DNA from 2 places in the Shewanella sp. HL-SH8 genome. Region 1 is predicted to be linked to the other one. Evidence: predicted binding sites of a transcription regulator. Region 1 holds the regulator's gene; the other holds the start of a gene.

Region 1 (4,444 bases):
CGAACCAGTGATCTTAATGGTTAAGTCCGCGTCAGACGGATCTTCCATAGCGATAAGGGTTTTAGTGGCTGGAATGGCCATACCAATTAAAATAACAAATGGGATCACGGTCCAAGCAATTTCTACTTTGGTACTTTCATGAAAATTTGCCGCGACCGCGCCTTTGGATTTACGATGATAGATCATTGAATAAATCATGATCCCGAACACCACAACACCAATAGCACAGCAAATATAAAGAATAATCATATGGAGGTCATAAACCTGGCCACTGATATTCGTTACACCCTTTGTCATGTTGAGGGGCATTTCGTTTGCCCCAAGTGGAGGTGCCAGTAACACCGCCATTACACAATACAACCATTGCTTCACAAGACTTCTCCTCTGCCAATTGCGAATAGCAACTACAAAGAAGAGTCACACAGTAAGTCTCTGCTCTATGTAAACTCTTCGGTTCCCAAAAAAGCTTGATGACCTCAAAGTACCCTGGTGGTTGTAAGCGTGTAAGGCTTACGGATTTGTATTTATGTGCACCACGCTGGCACCTACAACTGAACCTATCAATTCTGATTTGACGCTTTTATCTGTCAGATAAAATCTAGACTGTAGCGTTTCAATTAGGTTAAAAATGTTTCAACCCTGTTAAATACATTACTTGTAGATTAAACATTGATCAAGATCACTTTTATAGCTAATTAACTGAAAGTTTGCATAAAAAAGCCCTGTACATAGACAGGGCTCAGTAAACACGGCGTTTAGTACTAATGAAATGAAGTGAAATTAATTGTTTTAACAGCATTATTTTGATTTGAAATAATCGCTTTAGTTGCCAAATTAGTGCCTAAGTGAGTGCTTACATCTTCAATAACGACACCTAATGCTCGGGCACTTTTTGCGACTAACTCTAATCGGCGACTGTCGCGTGCATCTAAAGGTTGAGTCCATGAAATAACGGCACTTGATGTACCACTGGTTAATGCTTTTTCCATTGCCCAAAGTGTTTCAATTTCATCCTTTGCATGTACTAACAATACGCGATCCATTCTTACCCCAGCACTAGCTAACATCTGTTTGTAATTGATATTGGCAGGGTTAATTAGCACTATCCAGCGACCTTGTTGGCTTAATTGTGCCAATTGGCTAGCATATTGACTGAGTTCCACTTTACCATTGGTTTCGGTTTGAAGTGTGGTGATAGGCTGCGCTAAATTAATATCTGCAGTTGGCAAATCTACCCATAAACCAGGATGACGAGGGGATGTACCCATTAGTTTGTTCATAACCATTCTCCATTACGAATTACACCAACTGCAAGCCCTTCAATAGTGAGGCTTTGGTAACTTAAATCGACTTCGATAGGTGCATACGCTTCATTTTCAGCATGCAAATATACGACATTGCCTTTTTTCTCAAAACGTTTCACTGTCACATCATCTTCAACACGAGCAACAACGACCTGGCCATTTCTGGCTTGCTGTATTTTATGAACGGCGAGTAAATCACCCTCTAAAATGCCGATGTTTTTCATGCTGTCACCGCGAACCCTTAACAAAAAGTTTGCGGCAGGTTTAAACATATTAGGATCAACTTGATAGTACTGTTCAACATGCTCTTGCGCTAAAATGGGCTCACCGGCAGCGACTTGGCCAATTAAAGGTAAACCTGTTTCTTCAGGTTCGTCTTCTTGGGTCAATCGTATACCGCGAGATGTGCCGGGCATGATTTCAATAAACCCTTTTTTAGCCAAGGCTTTTAAATGCTCTTCAGCGGCATTTGCGCTTTTAAAACCTAGGCGTGTAGCGATTTCTGCACGAGTAGGTGGCATACCAGTTTCAGAGATATTGTTTTTAATAAGCTCTAAAATTTCAGCTTGGCGTGGTGTTAAGGGTCTCATGTTATTTCCTGTCTTTCTATACAGTAACTGTCATTATATACAGTGTTTGTGTTTGCGCAAGTATTCACCAATTATTTTTTAATTTTATTATTAAAAATGATTTTTTTACTCTATTTATCAATAGTATGTTTTACTTTATTTGTTATTGAATTTAAAAGCGCTGCTTGATGCGTACAGCATATAGTGAAAGGTAACCAGTTTCTGGTATCCTATGCGCCCATATTAAAAGGGCTTTATTGCGAATATTATTATGTCAAAACCAGATTCAATCATGCTTAGACTGTTACGCAGGGTTCAAAAGCTGATGGTGCAAACGATAGTTGTGCCACATGACCCATTTGCAGATCTAAACTTCGATCCAGACAAGCCCATTGTTTATGTCATGAAGACAGAGTCGATCAGTGACACTGCAGCATTAAGCGAAATGACCCAGGGCCTTGGCTTACCAAGTCCTTACGAGCCTTTACAACTTGATGGTATGAAAGTGCCTCGAGTCGTTTGTTTAGAAGGGCGAAAGCCCATTATTGGTAAACGAGAAGGTGGCGAAAAGTTTTTACACTTTTTTACCAGTTTATTAGCACTTCACCGTCAGCAGCCAGAGTTAGACATCCAACTAGTACCAGTGAGTCTTTACTGGGGCCGTACTCCGGGCAAAGAAGATGACACAATGAAAGCCGCTGTGCTTGAACGTGAAAGCCCTACCTGGTTACGTAAATGGTTAATGATTCTATTTCTAGGTCGCCATAGTTTTGTGCAGTTCTCTAACGCAATGTCATTACGCTATTTAGCCGATGAACATGGTACTGATGAAGCCATTGCCCATAAATTAATTCGGGTGGCTCGGGTACATTTTCGCCGTCAACGTAAAGTCATGACTGGACCACAACTGCCTAACCGTCAAGCTCTGTTTGCTTCGTTATTAAAGTCTGAATCGATCAATAAGGCCATTGAAGAAGAAGCGGCAAACAAGAAGATTTCCAAAGAGAAAGCGCGTGAAACTGCGATTGAGTATCTGGACGAAATCGCGGCCGACTATTCAGATAGTTTAGTACGTATTGCTGAGCGTTTTCTCACCTGGTTATGGAATAAGCTATACAGTGGTATTAACATCAAAGGCGCTGAGCAAGTGCGCCAACTGCATCATGACGGTCATGAAATTGTATATGTGCCTTGTCATCGCAGCCACATGGACTATTTACTGCTGTCTTATATTTTGTATTACCAAGGTATGGTGCCGCCGCACATTGCAGCCGGTATCAACTTAAACTTCTGGCCTGCAGGCCCAATGTTCCGTCGTGGTGGTGCATTTTTCATTCGCCGTAGTTTTAATGGCAACAAACTGTATACCGCTATTTTTCGTGAGTATTTAGATCAACTGTTTGCTAAGGGCTACGCCGTTGAATACTTTACCGAAGGTGGTCGTTCACGCACTGGTAGATTGCTTGCACCTAAAACCGGTATGTTAGCCATGACAATTAACAGTGTGCTGCGTGGTATTGAGCGGCCGGTGACGTTAGTGCCTGTTTATCTCGGTTATGACCACGTGATGGAAGTGGCTACTTACCATAAAGAATTAAGTGGTAAGAAAAAAGAGAAGGAATCGCTTTGGCAGGTATTTGGTGCTATTCGTAAGCTGGGTAATTTTGGCCAGGGTTACGTAAACTTTGGCGAGCCAATCAATTTACAAAACTTTTTGAAACAACAATCTCCTGATTGGCGTGAAGAGATTGCCAAAGATCCTGACCAAAAACCATCATGGGTTACGCCTGCGGTAAACGTACTTGCCAACCAGGTGATGACCAACATAAATGGTGCCGCTGCAGCAAGTTCAGTCACGTTAACCAGTTTAGTATTACTGGCCTCAGAGCAAAATGCGTTAGAACGTCATCAGCTTGAGCGTCAGCTAAATTTCTATTTAAAACTGTTAAAGCAAGCACCTTATTCAAGCTATACATCGGTTGCAGAAGGTGATGGTCCATCCATTGTTAAGCATTGCTTATCACTCAATAAATTTACCTTAGAAAAAGACCCACTAGGGGACATTGTCGCAATTGACCCTAACCACGCTATTACCTTGAGTTATTATCGTAATAACATTATTCATATCATGATTATTCCTTCCCTAATTGCCAGTTGTTTAGTGCGCTATGAAGAATGTAATCGTGAACAAATTCTGGCAGTGGTTGAGGACTTTTACCCGCTGATGAAAGCAGAATTATTTATGGGTATTGCTGATCTTCCCGCTTATGTTGATTTAGTGCTTGATCAAATGGTTGAGGAGAATTTAATTAGTGGTGATAAACGTTGTGTTGTTGTCCAAGCGAATATCACCCAGTTAGAGCTATTAGCTGAAACCGTCAGTGAAACATTACAGCGTTATGCCATTATCTTTAATTTGTTAGGGATCAAACCTGAATTAGAGCGTGCTGAGCTTGAACGAGACAGCCATTTATTGGCCCAAAGGTTAGGGGCGTTGCACGGTATTACTGCACCAGAGTTCTACGATAAAAAATTGTACAATACCCTGAGCGTGAAACTAAAAGAGCTAGG
Region 2 (4,444 bases), 980 kb from region 1:
AAAGAGAAAATATTTTAGCTGCGGGTATGGATGCCTTTTTGCCCAAACCCATAGATGAATCATCGTTAAGAAAAGTGATTAATCGTTGGGTAGCCAAACCTAAATTTACCCATTTTGAGCTTCATACCCTTAATTGGGAGTTGTGCTTAAGCCAAGCAAGCCAAAAACCAGACTTAGCACTTGAAATGCTTCAGATGCTGGTAGACTCAATTCCCAGCACAATCGCAACAATTGAGTTGGCACTGCAACAGCAGGATCAAGCACAGATGCTACAGGCAGTCCATAAACTGCATGGGGCAAGCTGCTATTGTGGCGTACCGACAACCCAGAAGCTTTGCCAAGAAATAGAATCTGCTTTAAAGCACAAAACCTCGACCAGTGAGCTAGAACCGGAAATACTTGAGTTACTTGATGAGCTAACTAAGGTAGAATCGGCGGCAACTCAAGTATTAGAACAGTTATCGATGGACATCACGCATGACTCATAAACCTGGATTTTTTCAACGTTTAAAAGCGTTATCTTTACCTCAAAAACAATTATTTGCTATCGCTTTATGCCAGCGTATGCTACCTAATTACCAGCTATTTTCTGAGGTATGCGAGTTCGGCCAACCAGCTGTCTTATCAACAGCTCTAGACTTACTATGGCAAAGCCAGTACGACAAGAAAAACAAATACAATGTAGATGTTCACTTACAAAAATTAGAAGAAAACACCCCTGACCCAAGCGATTTTGAAGCTTATGGTGTTTATCCGGCTATGGATGCTGTGGTAGCAATCTCAACCTTAATGAGTGCTATTGCGGATAAAATTGAAGATGACATAATCAATATCAGCAAACTTTCTTCCAGCACTGTGGCTAACTATATTGAAGCCCTTAGTGATGAGAACTTAATGGATGAAGCATTAGATGATTATGTTTTTGCCCATCCTGTGATGCTAGAAGAAAAAGGGCTACAAAATATGCTGTTAGATATTATTGAAGCAAATCCAGATATTCATCCAGACTTAGTTAAAGGCTTACGTAAAGATATTATCGAAGCTGGTGCATCTAATATTGGCATTAGTCTGTAGTACTAACCTACTATCACTAAAAAATATTCAAAAGCCTGATATTATTCAGGCTTTTATCGCACTATCTTCAGTAAATTTAAGCTCTTCAGTAACATTAAACCTAAAACTGAATAAATAAACACGTGTTTAACTTTAGCCTAATTGCATCCTCTTATTAAAACAAAGTAAAGTAGACTTACTATTATTTTGTTAAGGAATTGCGAGGGATGTCCAGTATTCTTACCCCGCTGATCGCTGTGTTTATTATTATGTTACTCGGCGGTATTGTTCAAAAATTAAGATTTCTACCAGCAGATACCAATCTAATCCTCAATCAATTTGTTTACTACATTGCCTTTCCAGCAATTTTATTGATTGTGCTCGCTGAAACGCGCATTGAAGATATTATTCAGTGGGGATTTATAGGTGGATTTAGCCTGGCGATGATCATCACCTACGCACTCGTGATAGTCGTATCCTTATGGCGCAAACCTAAGCAGCAAGCTATTGCAGCTATGCGCGCATTAAATGCCACCTTTGGCAATACAGCATTCATTGGTATTCCATTACTAAGCCTGTTATTTCCTGGTAACAAAATCGCATTAGTCGCGGCAGCCATCGCCAGCCTGCTGTCGGTATTTATGTTTGCCTTTGCACTAGTCTCTATCGAACTTGCCAGCCGCGACAAACAGTCCGCAGATCATGCTATCGTCATTATGGCTAATGCATTATATAAAAATCCGATAGTGCTAGGCAGCATGATAGGTATAAGCTTATCGGCATTGCATATCACCTTACCCGAAAGCCTATCATTGGTGCTGCACCAAATAGGTAGTACCTCTAGCCCTTGCGCACTATTTGCCATCGGAATGGTACTTGCCAAAGCGTTTCAGCATCAATCTGTTGCAAAAATGTTCAGCCCCAGCATGATTGCAGAAATAAGTTTAATCAACTTACTCAAATTAATAATTCAACCTTTTATTGCCTTTGGATTACTGAAACTCTTTAGCGTAGAACATGAACTACTGACCATGGGAGTCCTGTTAGCCGCCTTGCCAACGGCAGCAAGCGTCTATTTATTGGCCGAACGATACCAAATTAATGCCAATAGCAGCGCACAAGGTATTCTATATGGCACATTAATGACCTTTGTTAGCTTACCTATAATAGAAACTCTATTAAAATCTTATGGTTAATTAACACACTCAGATAGTCTAACAAATAACCAAAGATAATTTTCTGGCTACTACTTTACTGTATAAAAAATCAGTATATACTGTTTATCAATACAGTGGTTTGATAGTTTCATTGACAGGAATTCATTATGCTTTGCCAACTCAGCATCAACAATTTTGCTATTGTACGTTTTTTAGAATTAGATTTTAAAGCCGGTATGACCACCATAACGGGTGAGACAGGTGCAGGTAAATCTATTGCTATTGATGCGCTTGGTTTATGTTTAGGTAACCGCAGTGATGCCAATACGGTGAGACCTGGAGCTAATAAAACCGAAGTCAGTGCCCGCTTCACATTGCATGATGTGCCGCAAGCTAAGCGCTGGTTAGAAGATAATGACCTAGATAATGAAGATGACTGCATTTTACGCCGCACCATTAACAGTGATGGTCGCTCACGAGCTTATATCAATGGCAACCCAGTACCTATTGCCCAACTTAAAAGCATAGGCCAATTACTCATTGGTATTCATGGTCAGCATGCTCACCACGCAATGCTAAAAAGTGAGCATCAACTTACCCTACTAGACAGCTACGCCAACCATAAGCTGTTAATTGACACTGTACATGCCAGCTATCAACGTAATAAGCAGATCGAAAATGAGCTTAAAATGCTCGAACATGCGCAACATGAGCGTATATCCCGCAAACAGTTACTCCAATATCAAGTTGAAGAACTAGATGAATTTAATTTAGCTGACGGTGAATTTGTTGAAATAGAACAAGAACATAAACGCCTTGCTAATGGTACTGAACTGATTGAAACCTGTCAGGCCAGTTTAGATCTACTGACCGAAGGTGAAGAATTCAACATAGAATCACTGCTAAATAAAGTGATCCATTTAGCAGATAATTTACAAAGCGTGGATGAAAAGTTAGCCCCTGTAGCCAGTATGCTTAATGAAGCATTAATTCAGATACAAGAAAGCACAGTTGAAATTGAAGACTATCTTAGCCGTTTAGAATTAGACCCTGAACACTTTACCTATTTAGAGAAGCGTTTAACCACTGCAATGCAACTTTCACGCAAGCATCATGTGAGTGCTGAAGACTTATCAACTCATCATGCACAGCTAAAAGCTGAGCTGGTTGGGTTGTCTGATGATGAAACTAAATTAGATGAGATTAAACAGGCGTTAGCTTTCAGCCGTGAGGCCTATTTAACCCATGCCCAAAAGCTCAGTCAAAGCCGGGCTCGCTATGCTAAAGAGTTAGATAAATTAGTCACTCGTTCAATCCATGAATTAAACATGCCAAAAGGCCAATTTAATATTGCGGTAAACTTTAACCCTGAAATGAGTAACAGTTTGGGTTGTGACCAAGTGGAGTTTTTAGTTAGCACCAATCCAGGACAGCCATTACAACCGATTGCTAAAGTGGCCTCTGGGGGCGAGCTATCGCGCATAGGCTTAGGTATACAAGTTATTACCGCTAAAAAAGTCTCTACCCCAACATTAATATTTGACGAGGTCGATGTGGGTATTTCAGGACCTACTGCAGCAGTGGTTGGCCGAATGTTAAGAAGTTTAGGGGATTCAACACAAGTCTTTTGTGTTACCCATTTACCGCAAGTGGCTGGTAATGGTCATCAACATATGTTTGTCAACAAGTTCAACAAAGGTGGGCAAACTGAAACGACAATGCAAAATTTAGATAAAGAGCAGCGCATAAACGAATTAGCCCGTTTATTAGGTGGCGATATTATCACTGAAAACACCCTAGCGAATGCCAGAGAACTGTTGCAATAAAGAGTTAAATACCACTAATATGGGCTTTCCCTAAATTCACTATAATGATCAACGAAATAGGGCCTGAATTAAAAGTATAATAAAATCAAGGGTAAGAATGCTTAAGTCAATACTTAAAATAGCCGTCTATAGTGTAGCTTCAATCATATTTTTGCTGGCTCTTATCTTTGCTGTTTTAGTTTATATTAATATTGAAGACCGCTACTTGTCGGTGAATACTCAACAATTGGAAAAGTGGGCTCTACTTGAAACGGTTAATGAAAGTCAGAACGCTTTTGTATTAGCGCAGCAGATAGTAGGTACACAGCAAGCCCCTTTAATCCTTCCTTTGTCAGATGTGCAGCACTTATTGCTGCAACAATATCAACAAACCTGCCATAAAGAATTAATTGAAAATTGTCATAATTT

Evidence for each region. Region 1 encodes LexA, which represses DNA repair genes until DNA is damaged. Its sites were predicted from a motif close to TACTGTATNNNNATACAGTA; they were not measured.
Region 2: recN (DNA repair protein RecN) is a predicted target of LexA. The motif match lies at 2,328-2,347, and genes of this name have one in related genera.

The regions. Positions count from the first base shown of each region.
Region 1 covers NZ_CP195039.1:600,109-604,552, forward strand. The annotation lists gene coxB (cytochrome c oxidase subunit II) at 1-372, opposite strand, end outside; gene ACRWQN_RS02710 (cell division inhibitor SulA) at 762-1,280, opposite strand; gene lexA (transcriptional repressor LexA) at 1,277-1,894, opposite strand; gene plsB (glycerol-3-phosphate 1-O-acyltransferase PlsB) at 2,145-4,444, shown strand, end outside.
Region 2 covers NZ_CP195039.1:1,582,760-1,587,203, reverse strand. The annotation lists gene barA (two-component sensor histidine kinase BarA) at 1-488, shown strand, start outside; gene ACRWQN_RS07065 (YjaG family protein) at 478-1,074, shown strand; gene ACRWQN_RS07060 (AEC family transporter) at 1,281-2,249, shown strand; gene recN (DNA repair protein RecN) at 2,378-4,036, shown strand; gene ACRWQN_RS07050 (hypothetical protein) at 4,134-4,444, shown strand, end outside.